2 regions of the Amycolatopsis sp. NPDC098790 genome follow, and region 2 is predicted to be linked to the other one. Evidence: riboswitches for the same ligand, from Rfam matches in the RefSeq annotation. Region 2 holds a riboswitch; the other holds the start of a gene.

Region 1 (15,199 bases), 95 kb from region 2:
CTCGGCGAGCCGGTCGGCCAGCGCCTTGACCATGATCGCGCGGTAGTCGTCCTGCTGGGCTTCGTACTTCGCCGCCAGTGTCTCGGCGCCGTGGATCGCGACGGCGAACCCGCCGAGGTGGTCGCCTTCGGGGGCGATGTAGTCGGCGAGGCAGCGGTTGGCGCGGTCCTCCGGCTTCGACGTCTGCTGGCGCAGCATCGGGAACCCGACGTGCGCGAACTCGCCGTCGAGCAGGATGTCGTCGCCCTCGCTGTGCGCCGGCCAGAACGCGTACGCGCCCTTCGCGGTGAAGCTGCCGGTGGCGATGATCTGGTCGAGCAGCGTGTTGGCGTCGTCGAACAGCTCGCGGGCGACCGGCTGCTCCAGGATCGCCGGGTACTTGCCCTTGAGCTGCCAGGCCAGGAACAGGAACTGCCAGTCGATCATCTCGCGCAGCTCGGTGATCGACGGCTCGACGACGCGGGTGCCGGTGAACAGCGGCGTCGGCAGGTCCGCGAACACGACCTGCTCGCGGTTGAGCCGCGCCTGCTCGAGCGTGAGCATCGGACGGCGCTGCTTGCTCGCGTGCTGCTCGCGCAGCACCTCCTGGTCGGCCCGGTTCTTCTCGGCGAGCGCGATCGAGCGGTCCGGGTCGAGCAGGTCCGACACGACGCCGACGACGCGGGAGGCGTCCAGCACGTGGACCGTCGCGTTGTCGTAGGCGGGCGCGATCTTGACCGCGGTGTGCTGGCGGGACGTCGTGGCGCCGCCGATCAGCAGCGGCAGCTTCAGGCCGCGCCGCTGCATCTCGGTGGCGACGGCGACCATCTCGTCCAGCGACGGCGTGATCAGCCCGGACAGCCCGACCGCGTCGGCGCCTTCGGTGACCGCGGTGTCGAGGATCTTGCCGGCCGGCACCATCACGCCGAGGTCGATCACCTCGTAGTTGTTGCAGCCCAGGACGACCCCGACGATGTTCTTGCCGATGTCGTGGACGTCGCCCTTCACCGTGGCCAGCACGATCTTGCCCTGGCCGCCGTTCGACGCGAGCCTGCCCTCCTGGCGCGCCTTCTCCTTCTCCTCCTCCATGAACGGCTCGAGGTAGGCGACGGACCGCTTCATCACGCGGGCGCTCTTCACGACCTGCGGCAGGAACATCTTGCCGGAGCCGAACAGGTCGCCGACGACCTTCATACCGTCCATCAGCGGGCCCTCGATGACGTCGAGGGGCCGCGCCATCTGCTGCCGCGCCTCTTCGGTGTCGTCCTCGATGTAGTCGACGATCCCGTGCACCAGCGCGTGGGACAGCCGCTCGCCGACCGTGCCTTCGCGCCACGAGAGGTCCACGACGCGCTTGGTGCCGCTGCCCTTCACGTTCTCGGCGAAGCTCACCAGCCGGTCGGTGGCGTCCTCGCGGCGGTCGAACAGCACGTCCTCGACCAGCTCGAGGAGCTCCTTCGGGATGTCCTCGTAGACAGCGAGCTGGCCCGCGTTCACGATGCCCATGTCCAGGCCGACCTGCATGGCGTGGAACAGGAACGCCGAGTGCATCGCCTCGCGGACGACGTCGTTGCCGCGGAAGGAGAACGACAGGTTCGAGATGCCGCCGGAGATGTGGACGCCGGGACAGCGTTCCTTGATCCGGGGCAGCGCGTCGATGAACGCCTTCGCGTAGCCGTTGTGCTCGGCGATGCCGGTGGCGACGGCGAGCACGTTCGGGTCGAAGATGATGTCTTCGCCCGCGAAGCCGGCCTTCTGCGTGAGCAGGTCGTAGGCCCGGCCGCAGATGTCGACCTTGCGGTCCGCGGTGTCGGCCTGGCCCGTCTCGTCGAAGGCCATCACGACGACGCCGGCGCCGTAGTTGCGGATCGTGCGGGCCTGGGCGAGGAAGGGCTCCTCGCCCTCCTTGAGGCTGATCGAGTTGACCACGCCCTTGCCCTGCAGGCAGCGCAGGCCGGCTTCGAGCACGGTCCACTTGGAGCTGTCGACCATCACCGGGATCCGGGCGACCTCGGGCTCGGTGGCGATGAGGTTGAGGAAGGTCGTCATCGCCTCCTCGGAATCGAGCAGGTCGGCGTCCATGTTGACGTCCAGCAGGTTCGCGCCGCCGCGGACCTGCTCCAGCGCGACGTCGACGGCGGCCTGGTGGTCGCCGGACTCGATGAGCCGGCGGAACCGCTTCGAGCCGGTGACGTTGGTGCGCTCGCCGATCATCACGAACCCGGTGTCGGCGCCGATGCCGAACGGCTCGAGGCCGCTGAAGCGGGTGTGCGTGCGCGGCGCCGGCACCTCCCGCGGGCCGACGTCCTTCGCCGCGGCGGCGATCTTCGCGATGTGCTCCGGGGTCGTGCCGCAGCAGCCGCCGACCAGGTTGACCAGGCCGTCGCGGGCGAACCCGCCGATCAGCCCGGCGGTCTCCTCGGGCGTCTGGTCGTACCCGCCGAACGCGTTCGGCAGCCCGGCGTTCGGGTGGCAGGCGACGTAGGCGTCGGCGATCCGGGCGAGCTCCTCGACGTGCGGCCGCATCTCCTCGGCGCCCAGCGAGCAGTTCACGCCGACGACCAGCGGTTTCGCGTGCTCGACCGAGCTCCAGAACGCCTCGACGGTCTGCCCGGAGAGCGTCCGGCCGCTCAGGTCGACGATGGTGACCGAGATCCACAGCGGCAGGTCCGGCGCGACCTCGCGGGCGGCGGCGATCGCGGCCTTGCAGTTGAGCGTGTCGAAGATCGTCTCGATCAGCAGCAGGTCGACGCCGCCCTCGGCGAGCCCGGCGATCTGCTCCGCGTAGGCCGCCTTGACCTGCTCGAACGTGACCGCGCGGTACGCCGGGTCGTCGACCTTGGGCGACAGGCTCAGGGTGACGTTCAGCGGCCCGATCGACCCGGCCACGAACTTGCCGCCTGCCTCGTCGGCCGCCTGGCGGGCCAGCTGCGCGCCGCGGACGTTCATCTCGTGGACGTAGGCCTGCAGGCCGTAGTCGGCCTGGCCGATGCTGGTCGCGGTGAAGGTGTTCGTCGTGGTGATGTCCGCACCGGCCGCGAGGTACTGGCGGTGGACATCGAGGATGACGTCCGGGCGGGTGAGGTTCAGCAGGTCGGGGTCGCCGGTGACGTCGTGGGTGTGCTCGCCGAAGCGGTCGCCGCGGTAGTCGGCCGGGGTGAGCCCGGCCCCCTGCAGCATGGTGCCCCAGGCACCGTCGAGGACCGCCACGCGGCTGTCCAGCAGCTCACGCAGCCGGCTGGTGGGATCTTGACTCATCAGCGCCCTCCCTCGTCGGGGAGGCGCCCTTGGTCCGGTGGAGCGGGCCGAGCGTGGCGGACCCCGTGGTCCGTTGCAGCGCCTCTCGACCCGCGAACCAGGATAGTGGACCCGGCACCCGGCTGGCCATCCCGCCCCGGCCGGGCGTCCACGATCTGGGACACCGGCCGTGACCGTCCACAATGGAACACTGCGTGCACCCTGCACCTCCACCACGGATCCTCCTCGCTCCGGCGGCGGTCCTCACCTCATCGACTGCCCTCCTTGAAAACTGAAACACGTTCTAATACGCTCCTCGCGTGGACTACGGAATCGTGCTGTTCACCAGCGACCGCGGCATCACCCCGGCTTCGGCGGCGCGCGCCGCGGAGGCCGCGGGGTTCGCCACCTTCTACGTGCCCGAGCACACGCACATCCCGGTGAAGCGCGAGTCGCCGCACCCGCGCACGGGCGACGCGTCCCTGCCCGACGACCGCTACAGCCGCACGCTCGACCCCTGGGTCGCGCTGGCGACGGCGGCCGCGGTGACGTCGCGGATCCGGCTGTCCACCGCGGTGGCCCTGCCGGTGGAGAGCGACCCGATCACCCTCGCCAAGACGATCGCGAGCCTCGACCACCTCTCGGGCGGCCGGGTCACACTCGGGACCGGCTTCGGCTGGAACGTCGACGAGCTGACCGACCACGGCGTTCCCGGCAACCGCCGCCGGACGGCCCTGCGCGAGTACCTCGAAGCGATGAGTGCACTGTGGACGGAGGAAGAGGCTTCCTACGCCGGGGAGTTCGTCTCGTTCGGACCGAGTTGGGCGTGGCCGAAGCCGGTCCAGGCCCACATCCCGGTGCTGCTGGGCGCGGGCCCGACGGAGAAGACGTTCCGCTGGATCGCCCGCCACGCGGACGGGTGGATCACCACCCCGGCGGACTCCGACCTGGACGGGCACGTGGCTCTGCTCAAGGAGATCTGGTCCGCTGAAGGCCGGACTGGCGCACCGCGGATCTGCGCGCTCGGGGAACGCCCGGACCCGGACCGGTTGGCGCACCTGGATTCCCTCGGCGTCACCGAGACGATCTTCGGCTTGCCGGACCGTTCGCCGGAGGAAGTCGAAGCGTGGATCGGCCGGCTGGCCGGGAAGCTCGGGCTCGCCGTCACCCTCTAGGGCCGCCTCAGAACCAGTGCAGGCAGTGCGGTGGGCGCTCGGCGCGGAACAGCGCGTCGGCGAGCGCGGCCGCGTCCGGGTGGTGGGCGTGGATCTGCCCGCCCCGCACCAGCGTGCTCGGTGCCACGCCGCCGAGGTACACCGAACCGAGGTCGGTCGCGTCCAGGGAGAGGTCCGGCGCCCGGCCGGTCGGGTAGCACTCGGCCTTGCCGTCCCGGACCGTGAGAAGGTAGCGGCCCCGCTCCCCCAGGAACGAGTCCTCGACGTCGAGGACGAGCTCGCCGTCGGTGGACCAACCGCGCGCCGTCAACGCCCGCGGGACGTCCAGCAGCCGCACCCACAGCCAGTCCGTCTCGTCGCTCACCTCGGCCGCGCGGAAGTCCGCGAGCTGCCAGCGCAGCGGGTGCTCCGGCGGGCACTTCTTGAGCACGACGCGGGTGACCAGGTCGTGGTCGAGGAGGAACCGGGTGAGCGCGGTGGTGACGGCGTCGTCCGCCGCGATCGTCTCGTCGACCGTCAGCGTGCCGGAGTCGAGCAGGTAGGTCGCGTACCCGTCGGCCCTGCCGCCGGAGTCCCGGTGCACGGCGACGTAACGCGGGGCCGCGGACACCGGCGGCTGCCCCGCGCCGCGGGCCCACCAGTGACGCGGCCGGGACAACGCACCCGGCTGAGTTCGGCGGTAGCGGTCGTAGGCGTCCTCCAGGAGGTCGCCGCACTCGGCGCGGCGCAGCACCTCGATCGAGCCTTCCGCCGCGACGGCGGTGCTCCGCGGAGCGGCTCGGTGCCGGTCCACCGTCAGCCGGTGCGTGGTCGTCGCCGGCCCGTAGCCGAACCGGCGGTAGATCACCGCCTCACTCGCGAGGAGCACCGCGAGGAACTCCCCGCGCGCCCGCGCGTCGGCGAGCTGGTGGCGCATCATCGCGGTGAGCACGCCTCGCCGCCGGTGCGACGGCAGGACGCCGACCGCGGTCAGCCCGCCGGCGGGCACGGGGACGTTCCCGGGCAACGTCAGCTCGAAGGAATAGACGGCCGCGGTGCCGACGGGCCGGCCGTCCACCACCGCGAACAGCGCCCGGTCCATCTCCAGTGCCGACCAGACCCGGTCGCCTTCGGGTGGGAAGCGCCCGAAGGCGGCGAAAAGCGTGTCGACGAAGGCGTCGCGGTCGTGCTCGGTCGTGGAACGGATCTCCATCGGGGCACAGTGCAGGGCCGGATCGCCACTGGGCAACCGAATAACGGTCCCTGAAGCGAAGGCCTCGGCCCCCGCCTCGGCGTGCCGAGTTTCTCCACAACGTTTCTCCGCAACCCCGAAGCCTTCATTGTGACTACGGCCGGCAACACCGCGTCAAGGCGGGAAAGATGCCTTGACCCGGCGCTGCCGGCCGTGTTCTGGCTTCGGATCGGGGTTGCGGGAGGCCCGGGTTTCGATGGTGCTCGGGTTCTCGACTGGCCCTCGCCTCTGTGTTGGCCGGACCCCCGGGTCAGCTCTTCGCCGCGACCCCCTGCCGCGCCCGGAGGTCGAGCTCGATCTGCTCCAGCGAGCGCCCCTTGGTCTCCGGCACCAGCCACTTGGTGAGCACGAACAGCACCACGTTGATGCCGGCGAACAGGAACATCGAACCGCCGATGCCGAGCGACTTCGGGTCGGAGATGATCGGGAACACCGCGCTCACGATGCCCGTCGCGGCCCAGAGGACGACGCTGCTGACGCCCATGCCCGCCGCGCGGAACTTCAGCGGGAACACCTCGGACATCATCACCCAGACGACCGCGCCCCAGCCGAGCTCGTAGCCCACCAGGTAGAGCACCATCATCACCAGCATCAGGATGCCGCGGGTGCCGGTGTCGTGGACGTTCAGCACGACGAGCCCGGCCGCCACCAGCGTGAGCACCATGATGACGTTGCCGATGAGCAGCAGCGGCTTGCGGCCCCAGCGGTCCACCACGAACACGACCCACGCGGTGAACAGGAACTTCGTGACGCCCAGCAGGACCCCGGACAGCAGCGCGGCCTGCGTCGCGAACCCGAGGCCGATCAGCATCGTCGGGAAGTACGCGTTGATCGCGTTGACGCCGCTGAACTGCTGGCCGATCGCGAGCAGCAGGGCCACCACGAGCATCGGGCGGACGAAGCCGGAGAACAGGTCGCGCAGCCGCGGCTTCTCCTCGGTGTCCAGCCGGATGACCTCGTTGATGGTGGCGATCTCTTCGTCGAGGTTGACGGTGTTGCCGTGCGCGCTCGCCAGGACCCGCCGGGCTTCCTCCTCGCGGCCGTTCTTCACCAGCCAGCGCGGGGTTTCGGGCAGGAACACCAGCCCGACGAGCAGGATCACGGCGGGCACGATCGCGCCGGCGAACATCCACCGCCAGGCCGACACCGGGCCGAGCCAGTAGCTGACCAGGAACGCGATCAGGATGCCGAGCACGATGAAGATCTGGTTCAGCGCGCCCATCGCGCCGCGCAGCCGCGCCGGCGCCAGTTCGGACAGGTACGTCGGCACCGTCGACGACGAAAGGCCGATGCCGAGGCCGATGATCAGCCGCGAGATCACCAGCAGCGCGAACGTCGGCGAGAACGTCGCGGCGAGGGTGCCGACGATGACGATCGCCGCGGCGACCATGATCGTGCGGCGGCGGCCGAGCGCTTCGTTGGTGCGGCTGGAGAACAGCGCGCCGACGATCGCACCGACCGACAGGCTGGCGGTGATCACGCCCTTGTCCCAGCTGGTCAGTGCCCACAGTTTCCCGATGAACGGGAGCACCCCGGAAATCACGCCGAGGTCGTAACCGAAGAGGATGCCGCCGAGCGCGCCGAAGAAGTACAAGGTGGTTCGGCTGATGTGCCGCGCCGGGGCTGTCTGCGTCATTGCCGGGTCGCCTCTTTCGTAGGTCCAGTCCAGCCAGCGGCCACCACACTCACACGCCGGAAAAAGCCGGGCAAGACAGTCGTTGATAACGATTCAGAAACCTGATCGGCGTTCACATATGTGACACCGCTTATCGCACAACACACCCCTTTCCCCCGGCCCGCCGAATCCACTGTAGACAGACCACTCCGGTGAAATCGTCGAAGCGTTTGACCTGGTCCGAACCCTGGTTTACGGTCCACCTGGAAGCGCTCCCAGACTTGTCGAGACAACCTGTGGAGGCAGACGTGCGCAGCACGCTTTCCCGTTCATCGAGACGGCTACTGGCGAGTGCGCTCGCCCTCGTCGTCCCCGTCGCCGTCGCGGTCACCGTCGGTGCGCCGGCTTCCCCGGCCGCCCCCGCGCCCTACACGTGGCGCAACGCGGAGATCGGCGGCGGCGGGTTCGTCCCCGGCATCGTCTTCAACCAGGCGGAACCGGGCCTCGCCTACGCCCGCACCGACATCGGCGGCGCGTACCGCTGGAACCCCGCCACCGGGCGCTGGCTCCCGCTGCTGGACTCGGTGGGCTGGACCGACTGGGGCCACAACGGCGTGGTCAGCCTGGCCACCGACCCGGTCGACCCGAACCGCGTCTACGCCGCGGCCGGCATGTACACCAACAGCTGGGACCCCAACAACGGCGCGATCCTGCGCTCGACCGACCGCGGTGCCACCTGGCAGTCCTCGGCGCTGCCGTTCAAGCTCGGCGGCAACATGCCCGGCCGCGGCATGGGCGAGCGGCTCGCGATCGACCCGAACCGCGACAGCGTCCTCTACCTCGGCGCGCCCAGCGGCAACGGGCTCTGGCGCAGCACGGACTCCGGCGTCACGTGGGCGAAGGTGACGGCCTTCCCCAACCCGGGCAACTACGCACCGGACCCGAGCGACCCGACGGGCTACTCCAGCGACAATGAGGGCGTCACCTGGGTGACGTTCGACCCGTCGACCGGCACCCGCGGGAACACCACGCAGACCATCTACGTCGGCGTCGCGGACAAGGCGAACACCGTCTACCGCAGCACCGACGGCGGCACGACGTGGGCGCGGCTGGCCGGCCAGCCCACGGGTTTCCTGGCGCACAAGGGCGTCCTCGACAGCGCCGGCGGTTACCTCTACCTCGCGACCAGCGACACCGGCGGGCCCTACGACGGCGCGAAGGGCGACGTCTGGAAGTACGCGACGAAGACCGGTGCGTGGACGCGGATCAGCCCGATCCCGTCCGACAGCGCGGACGACTACTTCGGCTACAGCGGGCTGACGATCGACCGGCAGCACCCGAACACGCTGATGGTCGCGACGCAGGTGTCGTGGTGGCCGGACGTCATCTTCTTCCGCAGCACCGACGGCGGCGCCACGTGGACCCGGATCTGGGACTTCTCGAGCTACCCCGACCGGACGCTGCGGTACACCCAGGACATCTCTTCGGTGCCGTGACTGACCTTCGGCACCCAGCCCGCTCCCCCGGTGCCGTCGCCGAAGCTCGGCTGGATGACCGAATCGGTGGAGATCGACCCGTTCGACTCGAACCACCTGCTCTACGGGACCGGCGCGACCATCTACGGCACGAACGACCTCACGAAGTGGGACAGCGGCGGCAAGATCACGCTCAAGCCGGTCGTCGGCGGCCTCGAGGAGACCGCCGTGCTGGACCTGGTCAGCCCGCCGTCGGGCGCGCCGCTGATCTCCGGGCTGGGCGACATCGGCGGGTTCCGGCACGACAGCCTCGACGCCGTGCCGTCGACGATGTTCACCTCGCCGGTGTTCACGACGACCACCAGTCTGGACTACGCCGAGCTGACGCCGGCGACGATCGTGCGCGTCGGGACACTCGACCGCAGCGCCCGGCCGAACGACAACCGCGTCGCCTTCTCCACCGACGGCGGCAAGAACTGGTTCCAGGGCGCCGAACCGGGCGGCGGCGCGAGCGGCGGGACGGTGGCCGCGGCCGCCGACGGCAGCCGGTTCGTGTGGAGCCCGGAAGGCACCGGAGTCAGCTACTCGGTGGGCTTCGGCTCGTCGTGGACGACGTCGGCGGGCATCCCCGCCGGCGCGGTGGTCGAGGCCGACCGCGTGGACCCGAAGCGGTTCTACGGGTTCGCCGCGGGGAAGTTCTACGTCAGCACCGACGGCGGCGCGACGTTCACCGCGACCGCGGCCACCGGGCTGCCCAGCGGCTCGGCGCACTTCAAGGCGCTCCCCGGCGTGGCCGGCGACGTCTGGCTGGCCGGTGGATCCGGCTCGGCGTACGGTCTCTGGCACTCCACCGACTCCGGAGCGTCCTTCACGAAATTGACCGGGGTCGCCGAGGCCGACAACATCGGGTTCGGCAAGGCCGCCTCCGGCCGGCCGTATCCGGCGTTATACACCATCGCGAAGATCGGCGGGGTGCGCGGGATCTTCCGGTCGGACGACGCGGGCGCGTCGTGGACGCGGATCAACGACGACAAGCACCAGTACGGCAACATCGGGGCGGCGCTGAGCGGCGATCCGCGGGTGTACGGCCGGGTGTACGTGGGCACGAACGGGCGCGGCGTGATCATCGGCGAGTCCGGCGGTGACCAGCCGCCGCCCACGACCACCACCACGTCGTCTCCCCCGACGACCACGACGACCACGACGACCCCGGTGCCGTCGTCGTCGTGCACCGCGGCCTACACCGTCACGAACCAGTGGCAGGGCGGTTTCCAGGCCGGGGTGAAGATCGGGAACACCGGGACCGCGCCGGTGTCCGGCTGGACGGTCACCTGGTCCTTCGCCGACGGCCAGCACGTGACGCAGGCGTGGAACGCGCAGGTGACGCAGACCGGCGCGGCGGTGTCCGCGGTGGACGCGGGGTGGAACAAGACGATCCCGGCGGGCGGCAGCGCCGAGTTCGGCTTCACCGGGACGTCCGGCAGCACCAACGGGAAGCCCGCCGCGATCAGCCTCAACGGCAGGGCCTGCACCACGTCCTGACGGCGGAACGGGAACGGGGCGGCGGAGGGATCCGCCGCCCCGCCCCCACCGCCGGTCCCGTCAGCCGGCGGCGAGGAAGTGGGCGCGGATGCCCGCGCCGAACGCCGTCGGCGTGCCGTCGTACGACGTGATCAGCGCCGGGCCGGACGTGCACGGCCACGTGTTCCACGTCCAGCCGAGGTACGACGCCTGGTGCCGGTCGAGCCAGTCCATCAGGCCGGTCACGTACCCGCTCGCGCAGTCGTTCTCCCCGATCTCGCCCGCCACGAACGGGACGGCCGCCGCGACCGGGGCGAGCTGGCTGTCCCAGCAGGACGACGAGCTGCACGTGTTGAAGTTGTACGAGTGCCAGGACGCCACCAGGTTCCCCGCCGGGTCGGCCGGCTTGTACTGCAGCCAGCCGGTGAGGTCGTTGGAGTAGGCGAGGCCGCCGAGCATGACCACGTTCGTCGCGCCGGTCGCGCGCACCGCGTTCACCAGCGTCTGCATGCCGGCCACCGGGTAGCCGATGCCGGGGCACGCCGAACCGCCGTCACGCCAGCACGTCCACGCCTGGGCCGAGCCGGAAACCGCGCGGTCGAGGTAGGGCTCGTTGAACAGGTCGAGGATCGTCGCGTTGTCCCCCTTGAAGGTGTTCGCGACCGACGTCCACAGGTCGACCGAGTGCTCCGCGTCGGTCATCGGCTTCTGGCAGGTGGCGTTAACGTCGCTGCACGCCGAGGAACCGCCCGTGTAGACGCCGTGGGTCCAGTGCAGGTCGAGGATCGCGACCAGGCCGTTCTGGTGCAGCAGGTCCACATAGGACTTGATCGCCGCGCGGTACGTGGCGCCGGCGTAGCGCGGGTCCACGTTGGACAGTCCCAGCCAGCAGTCCTCGTTGAAGGGCACCCGCACGACGTTGACGTGCCAGTTCTTGATGGCGGCCACCGAAGCCGCGTCCATCGGGCCGTCGAAGAGGCCGTTGCCCTGCACGCACGCGAACTCGCCGCCGGAGCGGTTGACCCCGCGCAGCGTCACGGCGGTGCCCGCGGCGTCGGCCAGCCGGTTGCCGGAGACGTGCAGCTGCGGCGCACCACCCGGCGGAGGCGTCGGCGTGGTGGTGGTCGGCAGCGTGGTCGGGGTCGTCGGCGGCGGGGTGCCGCCGCAGGGTTCGCCGTTCACGCTGAACGACGCCGGCGCCGCGTTCGCCCCGCTGTAGCCGAAGTTCGCGCCGGCGCTGATCGACGCGTTCGGGGCGATCGTGCCGTTCCAGCCGGCCGGGGTGACCGTGACGGTCGGCCCGGACTGCGCCCAGGTGGCGTTCCAGCCCTGCTGCAGCTGCTGGGTCCCGGTGTAGGCGTAGCTGATCCGCCACCCGGACAGCGGCGCCGTCCCGAGGTTCTTCAAGGTGAGGTTCGCGGTGAAACCGCTTCCCCAGTCGTTCACCGTGTAGCCGACTTCGCAGGCCGTCGCCGCCGCGGCGGGCGAAGGCGTGCCGAGCGTGAACGCCGTCGTCGCGCCGACGACGGCGAGCGCGCTGAAGGCGCCGAGCAGTGCTGGTCCGGAACGCATCGATCACTCCCTCGGGACAGGACAAATCGTGAGAGCGCTCCCAGCAGCGGAGGACAGTACCCGGCTCGCCGAGGCACTGTAAAGCCCACCGCGATCTTGGGCGCGGATTCCCGGATTCCACTCGAACGGCGGAATCGACCGGCGCGCACCGGCGGCGCAGCGCGACCATGTAGAGGCGTTGCCATCCAACGGCTTCGGCCGTTCAGGAGCGTTCAGTTCCCGGCGGGCACCGCGAAGATCCCCGAAAACGGACCACCGGATCGGCCGGCGTCCGGGTCGCGCTTTACAACGGCGACACACGGGGGTTACGTTTCCGGCGGCTGGAAGCGCTCCCATGCCAGGTCGCCTCAACCGAACGCGGCCACCACCCAGGGGCGCCGTGGTGCGAGCCACGGCGCCCCTGTCCGCGTCCCGGGAGGCCCCGATGCACAGGTTCGCCGCCGCCCTCGCCGGGCTCTGCCTCGCCGCGGCCGGAACCACGGCGGTCGTCGCCGCCGTCCCGGCCGCCGCCGCGCCGGCCTGCTCGGTCGGCTACCGCGTCAACCAGTGGCAGACCGGGTTCACCGCCGAGATCACCGTGACCAACGGCGCCACCGCGCTCTCGTCGTGGACGCTCACCTGGCACTACGCCGGGAGCCAGTCCGTCACCTCCGCCTGGAACGCGACCGTCCGGCAGGACGGCACCGCCGTGACCGCGGAGAGCCTGCCCTACAACGCTTCGCTGCCCGCCGGCGGCAGCGTGTCGTTCGGGTTGCAGGGCACCTCGCCGGGCCCGGACCCGACCGACTTCGCGCTCAACGGCGTCGCGTGCGGGGACACCACTCCCCCGGTGACGACGACGCCGGTCACGCCCACCACCACGACGTCCACGCCGCCGCCCGCGGGGTGCGCGGACGCGGCGATCTGCGACGACTTCGAGCAGCAGACCGGCAGCGCGCCATCGGGCCGCTGGACCGTCGGCGCGGCGAACTGCCAGGGCACCGGCACGGTCGGCGTCGACACCGCGGTTGCGCACTCCGGCACCCGCTCGGTGAAGGTCGCCGGCGGGGGCGGCTACTGCAACCACGCCTTCTTCGGCACGAGCGTGTCCGGCTCCGGCGTGCTGTACGGCCGCTTCTGGGTCCGCCACACCACCGCGCTGCCCGCCGGGCACGTCACCTTCATGGCGCTGCGCGACACCGCGGACGGCGGCCGCGACCTGCGGGCCGGCGGGCAGAACCGGGCCCTGCAGTGGAACCGCGAGTCCGACGACGCGACGCTGCCCGCGCAGAGCCCGGCCGGTGTCGCCCAGAGCGTCCCCCTGCCGACCGGTACGTGGTCCTGCTTCGAGTTCCAGCTCGACGGCGCCGCCGGGCAGCTGCGGACGTGGCTCGGCTCCGCCGCGGTGCCCGGGCTCGTCGTCGACGGCGTCCCCACCCCCGACGTCGACCAGCAGTGGCTCGCCCGGGCCTGGCACCCGGCGGTGACCGACCTGCGGCTCGGCTGGGAGAGCTACGGCGGGGACGCCGACACGCTGTGGTTCGACGACGTGGCCGTGGGCTCCGCGCGGATCGGCTGCTAGCCCGCGACGATCCGGTCGATCTCGGCCAGCTCGTCGTCGGTGAACTCGAGGTTCTTCGTCGCCGCGACGGTGTTCTCGAGCTGCGCGACGCTGCTGGCCCCGATCAGCGCGGACGTGACGCGGCCGCGGCGCAGCACCCACGCGATGGCCAGCTGGGCCAGCGTCTGGCCGCGCCGCTTCGCGACGTCGTTCAGCGCGCGGATCGTCGCCAGCGTCTCGTCGGTGAGCCGGTCGGTCGTGAGGAACGGGCTGGCGCCGGCGGCGCGCGAGTCGGCGGGGACGCCGTCGAGGTAGCGGTCGGTCAGCAGGCCCTGGCTCAGCGGCGAGTACGCGATCGAGCCGACGCCGTGCTCGTCCAGGGTGTCCAGGAGGCCGTCCTCGACCCAGCGGTTCAGGATCGAGTACGACGGCTGGTGGATCAGCAGCGGTGTGCCGAGCTCCCTCAGCGCGGCGAGCGCGGCTGTCGTCTGCTCCGGCGAGTAGTTGGAGATGCCCGCGTACAGCGCCTTGCCGGAGCGGACCGCGGTGTCGAGGGCACCCATCGTCTCCTCGATCGGCGTCTCGGGGTCCGGGCGGTGGGAGTAGAAGACGTCGAAGTGGTCCAGTCCGGTGCGCGCGAGGCTCTGGTCCAGGCTGGCCAGCAGGTTCTTGCGCGAGCCCCACTCGCCGTACGGGCCGTCCCACATCAGGTAGCCGGCCTTCGACGACACCAGGATCTCGTCTCGGTACGGGCGGAAGTCCGCGGCGTAGTGCTTGCCGAAGTTCGCCTCGGCGGCGCCGGGCGGCGGGCCGTAGTTGTTGGCCAGGTCGAAGTGCGTCACGCCGAGGTCGAACGCCCGCCGCAGCACCGCGCGCTGGACGTCGAGGGGCTTGTCGTCCCCGAAGTTGTGCCACAGGCCGAGCGACACGGCGGGCAGCTTCAGCCCGCTGCGCCCGGCGCGCCGGTACGGCATGTCCGCGTACCGGTCTTCGGAGGCGGCGTAAGGCGACATGGTTCTCCTCGTCGGCAGGGGTTCGGGCGCAGTCTAGCGACGGGTGGCCAGCGCGCCGGCGAACGACGCGGCGGCCGGCAGCGCGGGCAGGAGCGTCGCCTGGTAGGCGTGGTAGATGTCCGGCTTGCCGGCCCAGACCGCCGCCGCGGGGCGGTTCTCCGGGTCCAGCTCGTGGTGCCACGAACCGAGCTCGTGGTCGACGAAACACGCCTCGGCGTGGTCGCACCACTGCGTGAACCGGTCGAGGTAGGCCGCGTCGCCGGTTTCCTGGTGCAGCGTCCACGCGGCGGCGATCGCCTCGGCCACGACCCAGTGCAGGCGGGTGCGCACGACCGGCGTCCCGGCGAAGTCGGTGGTGTAGACGAATCCCGGGCGGCCGTCGACGGCCCAGCCGTGGCGGACCGCGGTCGCGAAGAGCGCCTCCGCGTCCGGCAGCAGCCACTCCGGCGCGTCGGCGTCGAGGGCGCGCTTGAGGTGGACGGCCAGGCGAGCCCACTCGAAGAGGTGACCGATGGTCGCACCGAAGGGCCGGAACGGGTGGGCGGGCTCGTCCCGGTTGTGGTCCAGCCGGACGTGCCAGCCGGCGTCGTAGTGCTCGGGGAGCAGCCAGCCGTGCGCGCGGGCCTCGCCGTGCACCAGGTGTTCCACAATGGACAGTGCGCGTTCGGCCCAGACCCGGTCGCCGGTGACGTCGGCGGCGGCCAGGAACGCCTCGACCGTGTGCATGTTGGCGTTGGCGCCGCGGTAGTCCTCCAGGTGCGTCCAGCCGCGGTCCCAGACGTCGGCGACGCGGCCGGGTCCCGGTTCCCAGAACCGGCGTTCGACGACGTCAAGCGCGTCG
Region 2 (15,199 bases):
CTCGGCCGCCCAGCCCGGGAGGTCGGCGCGGATGTCGCAGATCAGGAACAGGTCCCGGAAGGACACGCCGTCGAGGTGCTGCCCGAGCGCCCGCCGCACGGTGTCGCCGCGCGCACCCGCGCAGGCGATCGCGTAGTCGGCCTCGATCCGGCGCGGCCCGTCCGCCGTGTCGCACTCGACGACCACCCGGCCGGGCTGGGTCAGGCCGCGGACGCGGTGGCCGCGGCGGACGTCGATCAGCGGCTGCCGCTCGATCAGCTCGTCCAGGACCTCCTCGACACGGGCCTGCGACAAGTTGACGAACGGCGGCAGCGCCGACCCGCCGCCGGGCAGTTCCAAGGAGAACAGTTCGGTTTCGTGGTGGAACGTCCGCGCCGTCGTCCAGGTGAGGCCCTCCTCGGCGAGGCAGCCCGCGCCGAGCGACGCCCAGACGTCCAAAGTGTCCCGTTGCTGGCAGATGGCCTTGGATCCCACGGGATCGCGCACCTCGTGCTCGTCGACGAGCACCACCGGTACACCCCAGCGCGCCAGCAGCAGCGCGGCCGTCTGGCCGACCGGGCCGCTGCCCAGGACGGCGACCGTCATCCTTGGAGCTGGTCCCAGACTTCACGGTCGCGTTCGGCCGTCCACACCACCGGCCGCTCGATGCCGCCCAGCTCGTCCCACAACCGGGAGACGTCGAAGGGCAGGCAGTGCTCGAAGATGGGCCAGTGGCCGTACTGGCCGTTCAGCGCGGCGTGCGTGCGCTCGAAGGCTTCCTTGAGCGTGCCGCCGGCGTCGCGGACCGCGCCGACCTCGCGGATCATCGTGTCCAGGAAGTGCCGGGTCTGCGCGATGGCGGCGTCGACGGCTTCGCGGCCGCGGCTCACCCCGCCGCGGCCGCCGATCAGCGACTCGGCACCGAACGCGGCCACCCGGTCCAAAGTGGACGACGCCCACTCGCGGTGGAACGCGTCGCCGGTGTAGAGCGCGGCTTCGGCTTCGACGAGGTCGCCGGCGTAGAGGATCTGCTGCCGCGGCAGCCACGCGACGATGTCGCCTTCGGTGTGGCCGCGGCCGCAGTACTGCAGGACGAGGTCGCCGCGGTCGCCGCCGAGGTCGATGGTGAGCCGGTCGGAGAAGGTCAGCGTCGGCCAGGTCAAGCCGGGTACGGAGTCCGCGCCCTTGGCCAGCCGCGGCATCCGGCCGAACTCGCTCTCCCAGTCCTCCTTGCCGCGCTCGGCGACGAGGGCCCGGGTGTTCTCGTGCGCGACGATCACGTCCGCGTCGAACGCCGACGCGCCCAGCACGCGCACCGCGTGGTAGTGGCTCAGGATCAGGTAGCGCACGGGTTTGTCGGTGTGCTCGCGGAGTTTCGCGAGCCACTCGGCCGCCGCGACCGGCGTGGCCAGCGCTTCGAAGCAGACGAGGAAGTCCTCGCCCTCGATGGCGCCGATGTTGGGGTCGCCCTCGGCGGTCAGCGCGTACACGCCGTCGTCGAGGACTTCGAGGGTCTGCGCTTTCTCCGCCAGGTCGGCCGAAGAGGCGAACGCTTTCTTCGTCACGGCGAGCGCTCCTTCTGATCGTCAAAGGTTTGACTATCTCGCCGGTCACAGTAACCCGCCGAGGCGGCGCGCGGAACCCCTTCGCCTAATCTGGGCCGCATGACCGACCGACCGGCCGAAGACCTCGACTACCTTTCGTTCGTCGACTACGCGATCGGGAAGACGAAGGCGGAGCTGCCGGACACCGACCCGGTCGCGATGCGCCTGGGCCTGACGCTGCACCGGCTGGCGGGCGCGCTGGTCTACGACTGGGAGTCGACGGTGCACCGCCCGCGCGGCCTGAGCTGGGGCGGGTTCCGGGTGCTGTTCGTGCTGTGGCTGGCCGGCCCGCTGGAGTCCCGCCACGCGGCGCGCCTGGCCGGGATGAGCCGCGCGGCGGTGTCGGCGCTGGTCAAGACCCTGGAGCGGGACGGGCTCGTGACGCGCACCCAGGTTCCTCGCGACCGGCGAGCCGTCCAGCTCGCGCTGACGGAGGCCGGGCACGAGACGGTGACCGACGCGTACCAGGCGCACAACACGCGCGAGCGGGCCTGGGCGGCGTCGCTGACGGCGTCGGAGCAGACGGTCCTCATCGGACTGCTGGAGAAGCTCACCACGAGCCCGGCGGCCGCGGCGGCCCAGCGGCTGTCCTAGCTGGCGAGGCCGGGCAGGGTGTGCCCGGTCTGCTCGGCCTTCGCGCGCAGGTAGCGGACGTTGTTGTCGGTGGCGAAGACCCCGGTGGGAACGCGCTCGCGCACAGCGATCCCGGCGGCTTCCAGCTGCGCGGCCTTGTCCGGGTTGTTCGACAGCAGGTTCACTTCGGCGACCCCGAGCGCTTCGAGCATCTGCGCGGCAACGGTGTAGTCGCGGGCGTCTTCGGGCAGGCCGAGCGCGGCGTTGGCGGCGTAGGTGTCGAGGCCGTCGTCCTGCAGGGCGTAGGCGTCGAGCTTGTTGTAGAGGCCGATCCCCCGGCCTTCCTGGCGCAGGTAGAGCAGGTAGCCCCCGGCGGCGGAGATCCGTTCGACGGCCTCGGCCAGCTGAGGCCCGCAATCGCAGCGCGCGGACCCGAAGACGTCCCCGGTGAGGCATTCGGAGTGCGGCCGCACGAGCGGCACGTCCCCGGGGGTACCGAGGACGAGGGCGAGGTGCTCACCACCGTCGGCGAGGTTCCGGAAGGTGACGGCTTCGGCGTCGACCTCGATGCCGCCGTGCAGCCGCAGCGGGATCCGCACCCGCGTCCGCACCTCAGCCGTCATGCTCTCTCCCCTGGGATCGCCCATTCGGCCGACCCTACCCAAGGTGCACATCGGACACCCCCGGTCGGGTCGCACATCACTTGATCGAACACGGACGGCTCGCGGGTTCTTCCCGGTTGGGGAACCTTTCGGTGTCTCGACGGTCACCCCCGTAACAGCGAAGGCCGCCTCATCGTCTCCTCGCGCAAGTACCGGTTTCAGCCAGGAGAACGCGCAGCTGCTGATGGCGATGTCGACCGGCGCGCTGTGCCCGCAGTTCAACGACCGGGTCACGTACGACGCCGTCGGCTGGGGTCCCGGCGTGGCCACCCCCTCCGCTCCCGCCACCAGCGTGGGCGAAGGCACCTACAAGGTCGGCGAAGACATGGAACCCGGCAGCTACAAAGCGGACTGCGCGGGTCACGGTTACTGGGCCCGGCTTCGCGACGACTCCGGGAACGACATCATCGCCGACGACCTCAAGGCCCACGGTGGTCCGATGCGGTTCACCGCCAAGAAGGGCGAGTACGTCGAAAACTCCGGCGACTGCACCTTCACCAAGGTGAAGTGAGCCTCTCCAGGCGCGAAAACCGCTGGCGCCAGGGTCCTATTCTCGACCCATGATCCCCGGTGCCACCGCCGCCTCGTTCCTGCTGGTCGTGATCCTCGGGGCGATGTCGCCCGGGCCGGACTTCGTCGTCGTCACGCGGTCGTCCCTCGCCGGTGGGCGGCGGGCTGGGATCGCCGCCGGGGCCGGGGTCTCGCTCGGGGTCTTCGCCTGGGTCGTCGCCATCGCCTTCGGCGTGGCCGCCGTGCTGACCGCCTCCGCCGTCGCCTTCATGGTCGTCAAGCTCGCCGGGGCCGCTTACCTCGTCTTCCTCGGGGTCAAGGCCTGGCTCGCCGTGCGGCGCGGGGAGTACCGGGACCTCGGCGAGAACACCGCCAAAGCCCTCAACGCCGGTGCCGCGTTCCGGCAGGGCCTGTTCACCAACCTGCTCAACCCCAAGGTCGCCGTCTACTTCCTCGCGCTGCTCCCCCAGTTCCTCCCCGCGAACGGCTCCACCGCGCAGACCCTCGAGCTGGCCGCCATCGCCACCGCCGGCACCGTCGCCTGGTTCGCCGCCCTCGCGCTCGTCGTCGGCGCGCTCAAGCGGTTCTTCGCCGACGGGCGCGTCCGGCGGGGCCTCGATGCCGTGCTCGGCAGCGTGCTCGTCGCGCTCGGGCTCAAGGTCGCCGCCGAGACGGCCTGAGCGTGCCGGAACGGGGCCCGCCGGAACGGGCCCCGGCCGTCACAGCTGGCCGGCCGCCAGCGAAGTCCCCTCGACCCGCGCCTGGATCTTGGCGAACGCGATGTCGCGTGACGTCGAGGTGTCGTCGGCGAACGGCGAGAACCCGCAGTCGTCGCAGGTGCCCAGCCGGTCGGCGGGCAGGTACTTCGCCGCCGTCAGCACGCGGTCGCGGACCTCCTCCGGCGTCTCCACCCGCGGGTCGATCGGGTCGATCACGCCGACGAACACCCGCTGCTCACCCCCGAGGTGGTCGGCGATCACCTGCAGCGCGCGCTCCGGCTCGCCCTCGCTCGCGAGCTGGACGTAGAAGTTGCCGGCCTTGAGCGAGAGCAACGCCGGCAGCAGGCCCGCGTAGTCGACGTCGAGGCTGTGCACCGAATCCTGGTCGCCGCCGGGACAGGTGTGGACGCCGATCTTCGCGCGCTCCTCCGCCGTGAAGCGGTCCAGCACGGCGTTGTTCAAGTCGACGAACTGCCGCAGCAGCCCGCCGGACGGGTCGAGCTTCAGCGACAGCCGCCCCTCGGTGAAGTCGATCTGGACGCTGTGCGCGCCCGCGTCGAGGCTGCGCCGGATGTCGGCTTCGGCCTCGTCGACGAGGTCCGCGAGGAACTGCTCCTGCGAGTACCCCGCGATGCCGTCGGCCGGGTAGATCAGGGAGAGCGCCGAAGCGGCGATCACGGCCTGCTTGACGGGCTTGCCGGTCAGGGCCTTCGCCCGCGTCAGGTAAGCGTCCGCGTGCGTCGCGTAGCGGAACGGGCCCGCGGTCAGCCGCGGCAGCTGCCGGGTGTGGCCGTCGGCGAACGGGATGACGACACCGTCCGGTGCCAGCGCGGTCAGCCCCGCCAGCGGGTAGGTCGCGAAGCTCGGCTTGCCCTGTTCGCCGTCGGAGACGACCGGTGAGCCGGTCTCTTCGAACCGGGTGATCGTGTCGGCCAGCGCCCGGCTCTCCAGCTCGGCGAGCGCGGCGGCGTCGATCCGTCCGGCCGCGAAGGCGCCGAGCCCCTCGATCAGGTAGTCGGGACGCGGGATGCTGCCGATCGGTTCGGTGGGCAGGGTCATGAGTCCTCCGGCTTCTTGAAGGTCCGGACCGGCCACAACCCGGCGCGAAGCCGGCCTGGCCGGCCTCGTGCCAGGCGAACGTAACGCGTTCCCGGCCGGTCACGGAGCGCGGATCACCCGGTCGGAGCAGCAAAAAGCACGAATTGAGAAGGCGATTGGCGGTTCGCCGGGGGGACCATGGGGTATTCGCTCTGGCGATACGGCGGGTTCGGCGCCGAAGGAGTACCCCGATGCTCAGTCACCACGATCGCACCGAGCTCGAAAAGATCGAGCGCACCCTCGAGCTCAGCGACCCCGACCTGGCCTCCGCCCTGCGCGAAGGCCGGCGCCCGAAGTCGCGCGCGCTCCGCAGCGCCCTCCTGATCGCCGTCGACGTCGTCGCCGTGACCCTGCTGGTGCTCGGGCTCGTCCTGCCCGACCCCGGCGTGACGCTCTGCGGGATCATCGCCCTGACCGCCACCGTCTGGACCCACGTGGCGCGCCACCGCCTCTGAGGCAACACTGGGCGACGTGAAGTGGGTCCTGCACGTCGACCTCGACCAGTTCATCGCCGCGGTCGAGATCGCGCGCCACCCCGAGCTGCGCGGGAAGCCCGTCATCGTCGGCGGCAACGGCGACCCCGCCGAACGCGCGGTCGTCGCGACGGCGTCGTACGAGGCCCGCGAGTTCGGGATCCAGTCCGGCATGCCGCTGCGGATCGCGGCCAAGCGCTGCCCGGACGCCGTCTTCCTGCCCAGCGACCCGCCGGCCTACCTCGAGGTCTCCGAACACGTCTTCGCCACCGTTCGGGAGTTCCCCGTCGTGGTGGAGGTGCTGGGCTGGGACGAGGCGTTCGTCGGCGCCGAGACCGACGACCCGGAGGCGCTGGCGGCGTCGATCAAGGACGCCGTCGCGCGCGAGACCGGGCTGTCGTGCGCGGTCGGGATCGGGGACAACAAGCTGCGCGCCAAGCTCGCCACCGGGTTCGGCAAGCCGGGCGGGATCTTCCGGCTCACCCAGGCGAACTGGTGGGAGATCATGGCCGCGCGCCCGACCGACGCGCTGTGGGGCATCGGCGGCAAGACCTCGAAGAAGCTCGCCGAGCTGGGCATCACCACGGTCCTCGACCTGGCCGGCGCCGACCCGGCGGAGCTGGCGGCGCGGTTCGGCCCGAAGACCGGCCCGTGGCTGCGCCTGCTCGGCGGCGGGATCAGCGACGCCGAGGTAAGCGCGACGCCGTGGGTGGCCCGGTCCCGCAGCCGCGAGACGACGTTCCAGCGCGACCTCACCGACCCGGTGGAGATGGCGGCGGAGGTCTCGGCGCTGGCGAAGCGCGTGTCGCAGGACGTCCTGGACGAAGGACGGCCGGCGGCGCGGGTCGCGGTGAAGGTCCGGTTCGTGCCGTTCCTGACCCACACGCACAGCATCACGCTGCCGGAGCCGACCTCGGACGCTGCGGAGATCGACCGCGCGGCCCAGGAGGTGCTGGGGATGTTCGAGCTGACCCGCGCGGTGCGGCTGCTGGGCGTGCGGGCGGAGTTCCCGCGCGAGGATTAGAGCCCGTCCGGCAGCGGCAAGGGCCGGTCCGGGTCCAGTTCGACGCCCACCGCCCGCAGCGTGTGGTCGAGCATCGCCCAGATCGTGCCGCTCAGCTGGGCCGTCAGTTGCTCCAGCGTCAGCGCCCCCGGGTGGTCGAGCCAGCGGGTCGTCGCCGACTCGACGTAGCCGACCAGGCCGAACGCGATCGTGTCCGCCGGGGCCGGGTCGCGGCCGAACGCCGTCAGGTAGCCGGCGAACAGGCCGCTCAGGTGGCGGGCGATCGTGCCGCGGACGTCCGTCGGCCCCGGGGCCGCGCGGGCCAGGTAACGGTGCAGGTGGACGTGCTCGGTCAGCCAGCGCAGGTGCGTCGCGATCACCGTCGAGATCATCTCGTTCGGCGAGCCCGACGGGTGCCACAGCGGCTCGAGCTCGGCCGTGACCAGCTCGGCCGCGCGCTGGGCGATGGCCCGCTGGAGGTCGGCCGCGTCGGCGAAGTGCTTGTACAGCCTGGTTCGGGCGACGCCGGCGCGCTCGGCGATCTGCTCGGTCGAGACGTCCGGGCCGTGCTCCGCGATCGCCGCCAGTGCCGCGTCGACGAACTCCGCGCGCCGCCGTTCCTGCTGGCCCGCCCAGCGCGTCGCCCGTCCGTCGGCCTTGGTCACCCGGGAAGCCTACTCAAGCCCGGCGAGCCGGTGTACGCTCCCAAGTAGCTAGTACAGCGTGTACCCCCTACTTTTCGGAGGTCGCCATGGGCGTCGAGGCCCAGGACCGGGACGTCACCGCGGCGAGGCTGCTGAAAAGCTCCGCGAAGAACTCCTACGACCCGTACGTCGACATCGACTGGGCCGCACCGCTCGCCGAAGGCAAGGCGTACATGCCGCTCGAGCGCGTCTCCCTCTACGGCACCGAGCTGTGGGCGAAGCTGACGCCGGAGCAGCGGATCGAGCTGTCCAAGCACGAGATCGCCAGCATCATGAGCGTCGGGCTGTGGTTCGAGATCGTCCTCATGCAGCTGCTCGCCCGGTACGTCTTCGACCTCGACGCGCGCACCGAGCACGCGCAGTACGCGATGACCGAGATCGGCGACGAGACCCGGCACTCGGTGATGTTCGCCCGCACCGCCGACCGGCTCGGCGTTCCGCGCTACGGCGTGCCCAAGGTCGTGCACCGCGCCGCGAAGGTGTTCGGCGCGACCGCCGCCGGGCCGTCGATGTTCGCCAGCGTGCTGGTCGCCGAGGAGACCACCGACCGGCTGCAGCGCTCGATGATGGACGACGACGGCATCCAGCCGCTGATCCGCTCGGTCAACCGCATCCACGTCGTCGAGGAGGCCCGGCACGTCCGGTTCGCCAAGGAAGAGGTGCTGCGCGAGACGCCGAAGCTGACGAAGGCGGCGCTTCAGCGGCACCGGGTGCGGACGGCACTGGTCGCGTTCGGCGTCATCGACAGCATGGTCGACCCGCGGATCTACCGCAGCGTCGGGATCGACCCGCGCGAAGGCCGGGCCGCGGCGCTCGCCAACCCCCACTTCCACGAGACGCGGCGGTGGATGGCCGAGAAGATCGTGCCGTTCCTGCGCGAGGCGGGACTGATCGGCGGCCGGTCGGAGGCCATTTGGCGGCGGGCACATCTCGTCTGAGGCACCGGCGGCGAAAAGGGTCTTCCCGGACAACCCGGTCTACGCCACGATTCCCTCGTGACCGAGGGCTTCTCGCAGGAATTCCCGATGCCGCCCGCGCCCGGGCAGCCGACGACCGCGGTGCCCCGGCGCCGCCCGCTGCTCGCCCGGCCGGTGGCCGTCGGCCTGATCGGCGTGCTCGTGGGCGCGTTCCTCGTCGGCGTGCCGTGGTTGACGCTGAGCCTCTTCGGCGACGCGCCGGGCGGCCGCCCGCTCGAGGCGCCGGGCACGCTCGGCGGGTACGAGTCCACCCAGGTCGCGGTCGGGAAGCTCGGGAGCGCCGGCACCGCGGGGAAGGCGCAGATCGAGCGCGCCGACAAGACCGACCGCGAGAACGCCGCGCGGGTCTCGGAGGCCTACGACGGCGCGCCCGCCGCCTCCCGGTCCTACAGCGACGCCCGGCTGACGAACGGCTTCCAGCTGACGGCCGTCCGCGCACCGTCGCCCGAGCTGTTCGCGCCCTACGAAGACGCGACCGCGCTCGGCCTCGCGGCGCCGTCGACCGAGCTCGTCCGGGTCGGCGCCGTGCAGTGCCTGCGGCACAACGACCCCACCCCGCTCGGCCGCGAGCCCGATCCCGACAGCTCCTTCGTCACGGCCTGCCAGCGCTCCGGCCCGGCCCTCACCGTCCTCCTGCGGATCACCGCCCGGGAGGACACGCCGACCGCGGAGCGGCTGGCCGCGGCCGTCGAAGAGGCGTGGACCACACTGGGCCGGTGACCACCCTCCGGACGGCACGGGCCGACGACGAAGCCGCGCTGGCGAAGCTCGACGAGCGCACCTGGACGACGGCGGTGTCCCCCGCTCCCCCGCCGCCGCCCGGCACGCCGTTCTTCGACGAGGACTGCCGGCCCGAAGACGTCCTCGTCGCCGAGCACGACGGCGCGGTCGCCGGCTACGTCCGGCTCAACGTGGGCTTCGGCATCCCCGCCCACGCCCACGTGCGGGTGATCGGCGGGCTCGCCGTCGCCCCGGACCGGTGCCGGCTCGGCATCGCGCGGCAGCTCGTCGACGCCGCCGTGGCCGAGGCTCGCCGGCGCGGCGCGCGCAAGGTGACGCTGCGCGTACTGGGTCACAACACCGCCGCCCGCCGGGTCTACGAGTCCTGCGGGTTCGTCGTGGAAGGCGTGCTGCGGGCCGAATTCCGCGTCGACGGCCACGACGTCGACGACGTTCTCATGGCCTGCTCGCTCGCTTGACAGCCTCCCGGCGGCTTTGCCATCCTGGTCACGGGCCGAGAGGCGCTGCGACGGAACCCTTTCCGCCACGCTCGGCCCGCACCACGACTCCAAGGGCGCCTCCCGCGAGGGAGGTGCCTTTCTTGTTGTCACACCACGGTTCCTCCCGAGCGTTTCGCAAACGGACTCCGGAGTGCACCGAAGCATGAGTGACAAGCTGCAAACCCGCAACGGCCTCGACTTCGCCGTCGCCGACCTCTCCCTCGCCGACGCCGGCCGCACCCAGCTGCGGCTCGCCGAGCACGAAATGCCCGGCCTGATGGCGATCCGCCGCGAGTACGCCGCCGCGCAGCCGCTGAAGGGCGCCCGCGTCGCCGGGTCGCTGCACATGACCGTCCAGACCGCCGTGCTCATCGAGACGCTGGTCGCGCTCGGCGCCGAGGTGCGCTGGGTGTCCTGCAACATCTTCTCCACCCAGGACGAGGCCGCCGCGGCGGTCGTCGTCGGCCCGGAAGGCACCGTCGAGGCCCCGGCGGGCACCTCGGTGTTCGCGTGGAAGGGCGAGACGCTCGAAGAGTACTGGTGGTGCACCGACCGGCTCTTCGCCTTCCCCGGCGGCCAGGCCCCCAACATGATCCTCGACGACGGCGGCGACGCCACCCTGCTCGTCCACAAGGGAGCCGAGTTCGAAGCGGCGGGCGCGGTCCCGCAACCGTCCGAAGAGGACTCCGAGGAGTACCGGATCGTCCTGGAGACGCTGCGCGCGAGCCTCGCGGCCGACGGCGACCGGTTCACCCGGATGGCCAAGGAGATCCGCGGCGTCACCGAGGAGACGACCAACGGCGTCAAGCGGCTCTACAAGCTCGCCAAGGACGGCGAGCTGCTCTTCCCCGCGATGAACGTCAACGACTCCGTCACGAAGTCCAAGTTCGACAACAAGTACGGCATCCGGCACTCCCTTGTGGACGGCCTGAACCGCGCCACGGACGTGATGATCGGCGGCAAGCGCGTGGTCGTCTGCGGCTACGGCGACGTCGGCAAGGGCGCGGTCGAGGCGCTGCGCGGCCAGGGCGCCCGGGTCGCGGTCACCGAGATCGACCCGATCTGCGCGCTGCAGGCGGCGATGGACGGGCTCGACGTCGTCGAGCTCGACGACGTAGTCGGGACGGCCGACATCTTCATCACCACCACCGGCAACTTCGGGATCATCTCGGCCGACCAGATGAGCCGGATGAAGCACAACGCGATCGTCGCGAACGTCGGGCACTTCGACAACGAGATCGACATGGCCGGCCTGGCGAAGCTGCCCGGGATCGCGAAGAAGGAGATCAAGCCGCAGGTGCACGAGTGGACGTTCGCGGACGGCCACGCGCTCATCGTGCTCTCCGAGGGCCGCCTGATGAACCTCGGCAACGCGACCGGCCACCCGTCGTTCGTGATGTCGAACTCGTTCACCAACCAGGCCATCGCGCAGATCGAGCTGTTCGCCAAGCCCGGCGAGTACGCCACCGACGTCCACCGGCTGCCCAAGCACCTCGACGAGAAGGTGGCCCGGCTGCACCTCGACGCGCTCGGTGTGAAACTCACCAAGCTCACGAAAGCCCAGGCCGAGTACATCGGCGTCGACGTCGAAGGCCCGTACAAGCTCGATCACTACCGGTACTGATCCAGGATTGCTCCATTCGACGCAGTTTGGTTCATCGGGAAAGTGGCCATCCTCCCCGTGACAGCGCATCCGCCCGGCCGGCACGCCGGACGGGTCCCATGCGAAGGAGTGTGTGTCAAGTGATCATTCTCGGTGTAATTCTTCTCGTCATCGGGTTCATCGTGGGCATCCCGGTGCTTTACACCATCGGCATCATTCTCGCGGTGGCCGGCGTGGCACTGGCCATCCTGGGCGGCACCGGCCGCCGGATCGGTGGGCGTGCGCACTGGTACTGATCCACTAGTCCGCTAGTGACCAACGGCCTGGCACGGCGTCAGCAGCAATGCTCGCCGCGCCAGGCCGTTCGGCCTTCTTTCACCGCGACGAAAGCGATGAAGAGGGCGACGGCCGGATCGGCCCACCACCAGCCCAGAACGGTGTTGAGCAACAATCCCGCCAGCAGGACCGCGGAAAGGTAAGTGCAGAGCAAAGTCTGCCGCGAATCCGCGACCGCGCTGGCCGAACCCAGTTCCCGGCCCGTTCTCCGTTGCGCGGCGGACAGGACGGGCATGACGACGAGCGAAACCGCCGCCAAGACGACACCCGTGAGCGAGCTTTCCGGTGCCGCCGCGGTGAAGAACGTCCGCAGGGACTCCGCCGTCACGTAGGCGGCCAGCGCGAAGAACGACAGCGCGATCATCCGCAGGGCCCGCCGTTCGCGGGCTTCCGGGTCCCGGCCCGAGAACTGCCACGCGACCGCGAGCGCGGAAGCGACCTCCACCACCGAATCCAGCCCGAAGCCGACCAGCGCGCCGGACGAGGCCACCGTGCCCGCCGTCAGCGCGACGGCGGCTTCGACGACGTTGTAGGTGATCGTCGCCGCCACGAGCAGCCGCACCCGGCGCACCAGCACCGCCCGGCGGTCCGCGGCGATCGCCACCGGCGAGCAGCAGCCGTCGGAGCACGCGTCCGTCATGCCGGCTCGCACTCGTCCCGCGGCTCGACCGCCAGCACCACCTGGACGAGCTCGCGCAGGGCGCGGGCCAGGTGGACGTCGGCGATCTCGTAGCGCGCTTGACGCCCCTCGTAGCCGGCCACCACGAGCCCGCAGCCGCGCAGGCACGACAGGTGGTTCGAGACGTTCGAACGACTCAGCCCGAGTTCGGCCGCCAGCCGCCCGGGGTAGGCGGGTCCGTCGAGCAGGGCGGTCAGGATCCGGCAGCGGGTCGGGTCGGCGAGGGCGCGCCCGATCCGGGCCAGCGCCGACTCGCGCGTCTCACAGGTCACCACGCGGTGAACTGTACATCGACCGCTGACCTATCCACAACGGACGGAAAATAAAGGGTCCTCCGGCTCCGAGGGGGAGGGAGAGCCGAAGGACCCCGTTAGTGTTAGCACATCGCCAAGCCCGTGTACACAGCTGCATACACGATCGTGTTACGTCCTTGACGCCGTTCTGACGTCGTCTTGACGCCGCGAAGGCCTCCCCGGCCGGCGGTGAAGCCCGGGCGGGAAGGCCTTCGCGATCCTGGCGGGAGGCTCAGGAAGCTTGGCGCAGCAGGGGTTTCGCGGGTGTGGCGGCGCAGCCGCACCCGCTGCCGAGCGTCTGGCAGTCGACGATCAGGCCGTGCCGCACCCGGTCGGCGTCCGCACAGGCCGCGTCGGTGCACTCGGTGAATCCGCCTTCCGGGTGCACCACCAGCGTGCCGTGGCAGTGGTCGATGCCCGCATCACACGAAGCGCAGTCCATAATCCCTTGGTACCACCGGCAACCACGCGGACGCGGGACGACGGCGGCGGCGTGTCGCGCCGGGGGTCACGCCGACTTGGACGCCCGCTTGCGCGTCGCCGGCTTCTTCTTCGCGGCCGGCTCGCCGTCCTCATCGGACTCCTCCGAAGAGGACTTCGCGCCGCGGGACTTCTTCGCGGCGTCCACACTGGCCTGCAGCGCCGCCATCAGGTCGACGACGTCGGCCTTCGCGGTGACCGCGGCGGGCTTGGTCGTCTCCTCCCCCGCCACCTTGGCCTCGATCATCTCCTCGAGGGCCTCGCGGTAGTGGTCGTGGTACTTCTCCGGCTCGAAGACCGGCTCGGCCAGCGAATCGATCAGCGAACCGGCCATGGTCACCTCCTGCGGCCGGATCTGCGGCGGGTCGTCGCGCAGGAACGGGAAGTCGGGCTCGCGGACCTCGTCCGGCCACAGCATCGTCGTCATCACCAGCACGTCGGCGTGCACCCGCAGCACCGCCATGCTCTCCCGCTGCCGCACCGCGACCTTGGCGATGGCCACCTGGCTCGACTTGTGCAGCGCGTCCCGCAGCACGACGTACGGCTTCACCGCGTTCTTCTGCGGCTCCAGGTAGTACGTCCGGTCGTACTGGATCGGGTCGATCGACTCCAACGGCACGAACTCCAGGACGTCGATCGTGCGCTGCGACGACAGCGGCAGCTCGGCCATCTCGGCGTCGGTGAGCACGACCATCTCGCCGTCGGGCAGCTCGTAGCCCTTGGCGATCTCGGCGTAGGGCACCTCGGCACCGTCGATGGTGCAGAACCTCTTGTACTGGATCCGGCCGCCGTCGGCCTCGTGCACCTGGCGCAGGGAGACGTTCTTGTTCTCGGTCGCCGCGTACATCTGGATCGGGATGGACACCAGCCCGAACGAGACCGAGCCCTTCCACATCGCCCGCATGCCACGCACCTCCGAGAGACGACCCAGTTGACTTCACGCTACGTAACTACCGTAGCCCGAATCGTCCATCGGCGACAGTCTGATCTAGACCTCTGCCAGGTACTTCTCCCAGAGTGCGGGGTCCAGGAACCAGTTCTGGAAGTCCGTGGGATCGGTGAACCCGTTCGCGAACCGCCGCGCGACCGCGGGGTTCTGGCCGGCCACCCCGAGGATCTGGAGCACGTGCGGGGGCGGCGGGAGCAGCAGCGCGTTGGTCCATTCGGTGACGTGCCGGGCGTACTCCCAGTAGCGCTCGAACGTGGCGTCCATCCACGCGGCGTCGAACGGCTCCTCGCCGCGCTCGACGATCGCGTCCAGGTAGGTGGCCGCGCAGTGGCTCGCGTTGTTCGAGCCCTGGCCGGTGATCGGGTCGTTGGCGACGACGACGTCGGCCATGCCCAGCACGATCGCCCCGCCGGGCAGGGTGCCGACCGGCCGGCGCACCACCGGCGTGTAGCCGCCGGCCAGCGTGGCCTTGGCGTCGGTCAGCTCGGCGTCGCGGCAGCGGTCGTACTCCCACGGCACGAACCGCTTCATCAGGTCGAGGATCCGCCCGAAGTGCTCGGCCGGGCCCGGGCGGTCGTCGAAGCAGTCCAGCGGCCCGCCGGGGACGCCCTCGAAGAACAGGATGTCGCAGTTCCCGCTGAGCGTGTACGCGGGGATCATGAACAGCTCGCCGACGCCGGGGACGATGTTGAACCGCACCGCCATCTTGTCCGGGTGCTCCGGCCGCGGCCGGACGCCGTGGGCGTAGGCCAGCGACAGCGCGCGCATCGGCTTCGTGTACGGCGAACGCTCGGGCACCCGGTCGAACAGCTGGACCAGCTCGCCCTTGCCCGCCGAGATGATCACCAGGTCGTAGAGCCGCGACAGGGCGTCCAGCTCGGACGTCATCACGCCGTGGATGACGAGCTTGCCGCCGCGGTCCTCGAACAGCTCCAGCCAGCCCGCCATCTTGACCCGCTGGTCGACCGACTGCGCGATGTGGTCCAGCTCGGCGAACCAGTCGAGGGCGCGGCCGCCGTCCGGCGCGGCCACCGACACGCCGAGTCCCTCGACGTTGACCGTGTCGGCTTCCCACTGGTTGATCCCGAGGTCCCGCTCGTGCTGCAGCGCGTCGTGGAACATGCACTGCGTCGACATCACGCGGCCGTTCCGGATCTCCTCCGGCGTCCGCGCGGACATCACCGTGACGTCGTAGCCCTTCGCCTGCAACCCGAGGGCCAGCTGCAGCCCGGACTGCCCGGCGCCGACGATCAGAACCCTGCGCATGAAGCTCGCTCTCCTTCTCAGGCGTTCGGGACGCTGCCGGCCAGCTCGCGCGGGCCGGACAGCACGGCCAG

Evidence for each region. Region 2 has a riboswitch for S-adenosylhomocysteine ahead of ahcY (adenosylhomocysteinase). Riboswitches for the same ligand answer to the same signal wherever they lie in the genome.
Region 1: linked by a shared signal. The riboswitch ahead of metH (methionine synthase) and the one ahead of ahcY (adenosylhomocysteinase) in region 2 are both predicted to bind S-adenosylhomocysteine.

The regions. Positions count from the first base shown of each region.
Region 1 is NZ_JBIWAI010000002.1:1,314,395-1,329,593, reverse strand. It holds gene metH (methionine synthase) at 1-3,237, opposite strand, end outside; S-adenosyl-L-homocysteine riboswitch at 3,252-3,330, opposite strand; gene ACIQWX_RS19900 (TIGR03619 family F420-dependent LLM class oxidoreductase) at 3,537-4,391, shown strand; gene ACIQWX_RS19895 (GNAT family N-acetyltransferase) at 4,399-5,583, opposite strand; gene ACIQWX_RS19890 (sugar porter family MFS transporter) at 5,873-7,258, opposite strand; gene ACIQWX_RS19885 (hypothetical protein) at 7,546-8,733, shown strand; gene ACIQWX_RS19880 (cellulose binding domain-containing protein) at 8,788-10,254, shown strand; gene ACIQWX_RS19875 (cellulase family glycosylhydrolase) at 10,315-11,805, opposite strand; gene ACIQWX_RS19870 (cellulose-binding domain-containing protein) at 12,230-13,366, shown strand; gene mgrA (L-glyceraldehyde 3-phosphate reductase) at 13,363-14,358, opposite strand; gene ACIQWX_RS19860 (AGE family epimerase/isomerase) at 14,392-15,199, opposite strand, start outside.
Region 2 is NZ_JBIWAI010000002.1:1,218,933-1,234,131, reverse strand. It holds gene ACIQWX_RS19500 (FAD-dependent monooxygenase) at 1-585, opposite strand, end outside; gene ACIQWX_RS19495 (MBL fold metallo-hydrolase) at 582-1,544, opposite strand; gene ACIQWX_RS19490 (MarR family winged helix-turn-helix transcriptional regulator) at 1,644-2,177, shown strand; gene ribA (GTP cyclohydrolase II) at 2,174-2,779, opposite strand; gene ACIQWX_RS19480 (hypothetical protein) at 3,003-3,329, shown strand; gene ACIQWX_RS19475 (LysE family translocator) at 3,379-4,008, shown strand; gene ACIQWX_RS19470 (cobalamin-independent methionine synthase II family protein) at 4,048-5,106, opposite strand; gene ACIQWX_RS19465 (DUF3040 domain-containing protein) at 5,337-5,600, shown strand; gene ACIQWX_RS19460 (DNA polymerase IV) at 5,617-6,642, shown strand; gene ACIQWX_RS19455 (TetR/AcrR family transcriptional regulator) at 6,639-7,286, opposite strand; gene ACIQWX_RS19450 (diiron oxygenase) at 7,373-8,263, shown strand; gene ACIQWX_RS19445 (hypothetical protein) at 8,321-9,022, shown strand; gene ACIQWX_RS19440 (GNAT family N-acetyltransferase) at 9,019-9,501, shown strand; S-adenosyl-L-homocysteine riboswitch at 9,533-9,609, shown strand; gene ahcY (adenosylhomocysteinase) at 9,686-11,146, shown strand; gene ACIQWX_RS19430 (hypothetical protein) at 11,266-11,421, shown strand; gene ACIQWX_RS19425 (cation transporter) at 11,460-12,101, opposite strand; gene ACIQWX_RS19420 (ArsR/SmtB family transcription factor) at 12,098-12,415, opposite strand; gene ACIQWX_RS19415 (hypothetical protein) at 12,666-12,875, opposite strand; gene ACIQWX_RS19410 (Ku protein) at 12,942-13,817, opposite strand; gene ACIQWX_RS19405 (styrene monooxygenase/indole monooxygenase family protein) at 13,902-15,128, opposite strand; gene ACIQWX_RS19400 (GTP-binding protein) at 15,146-15,199, opposite strand, start outside.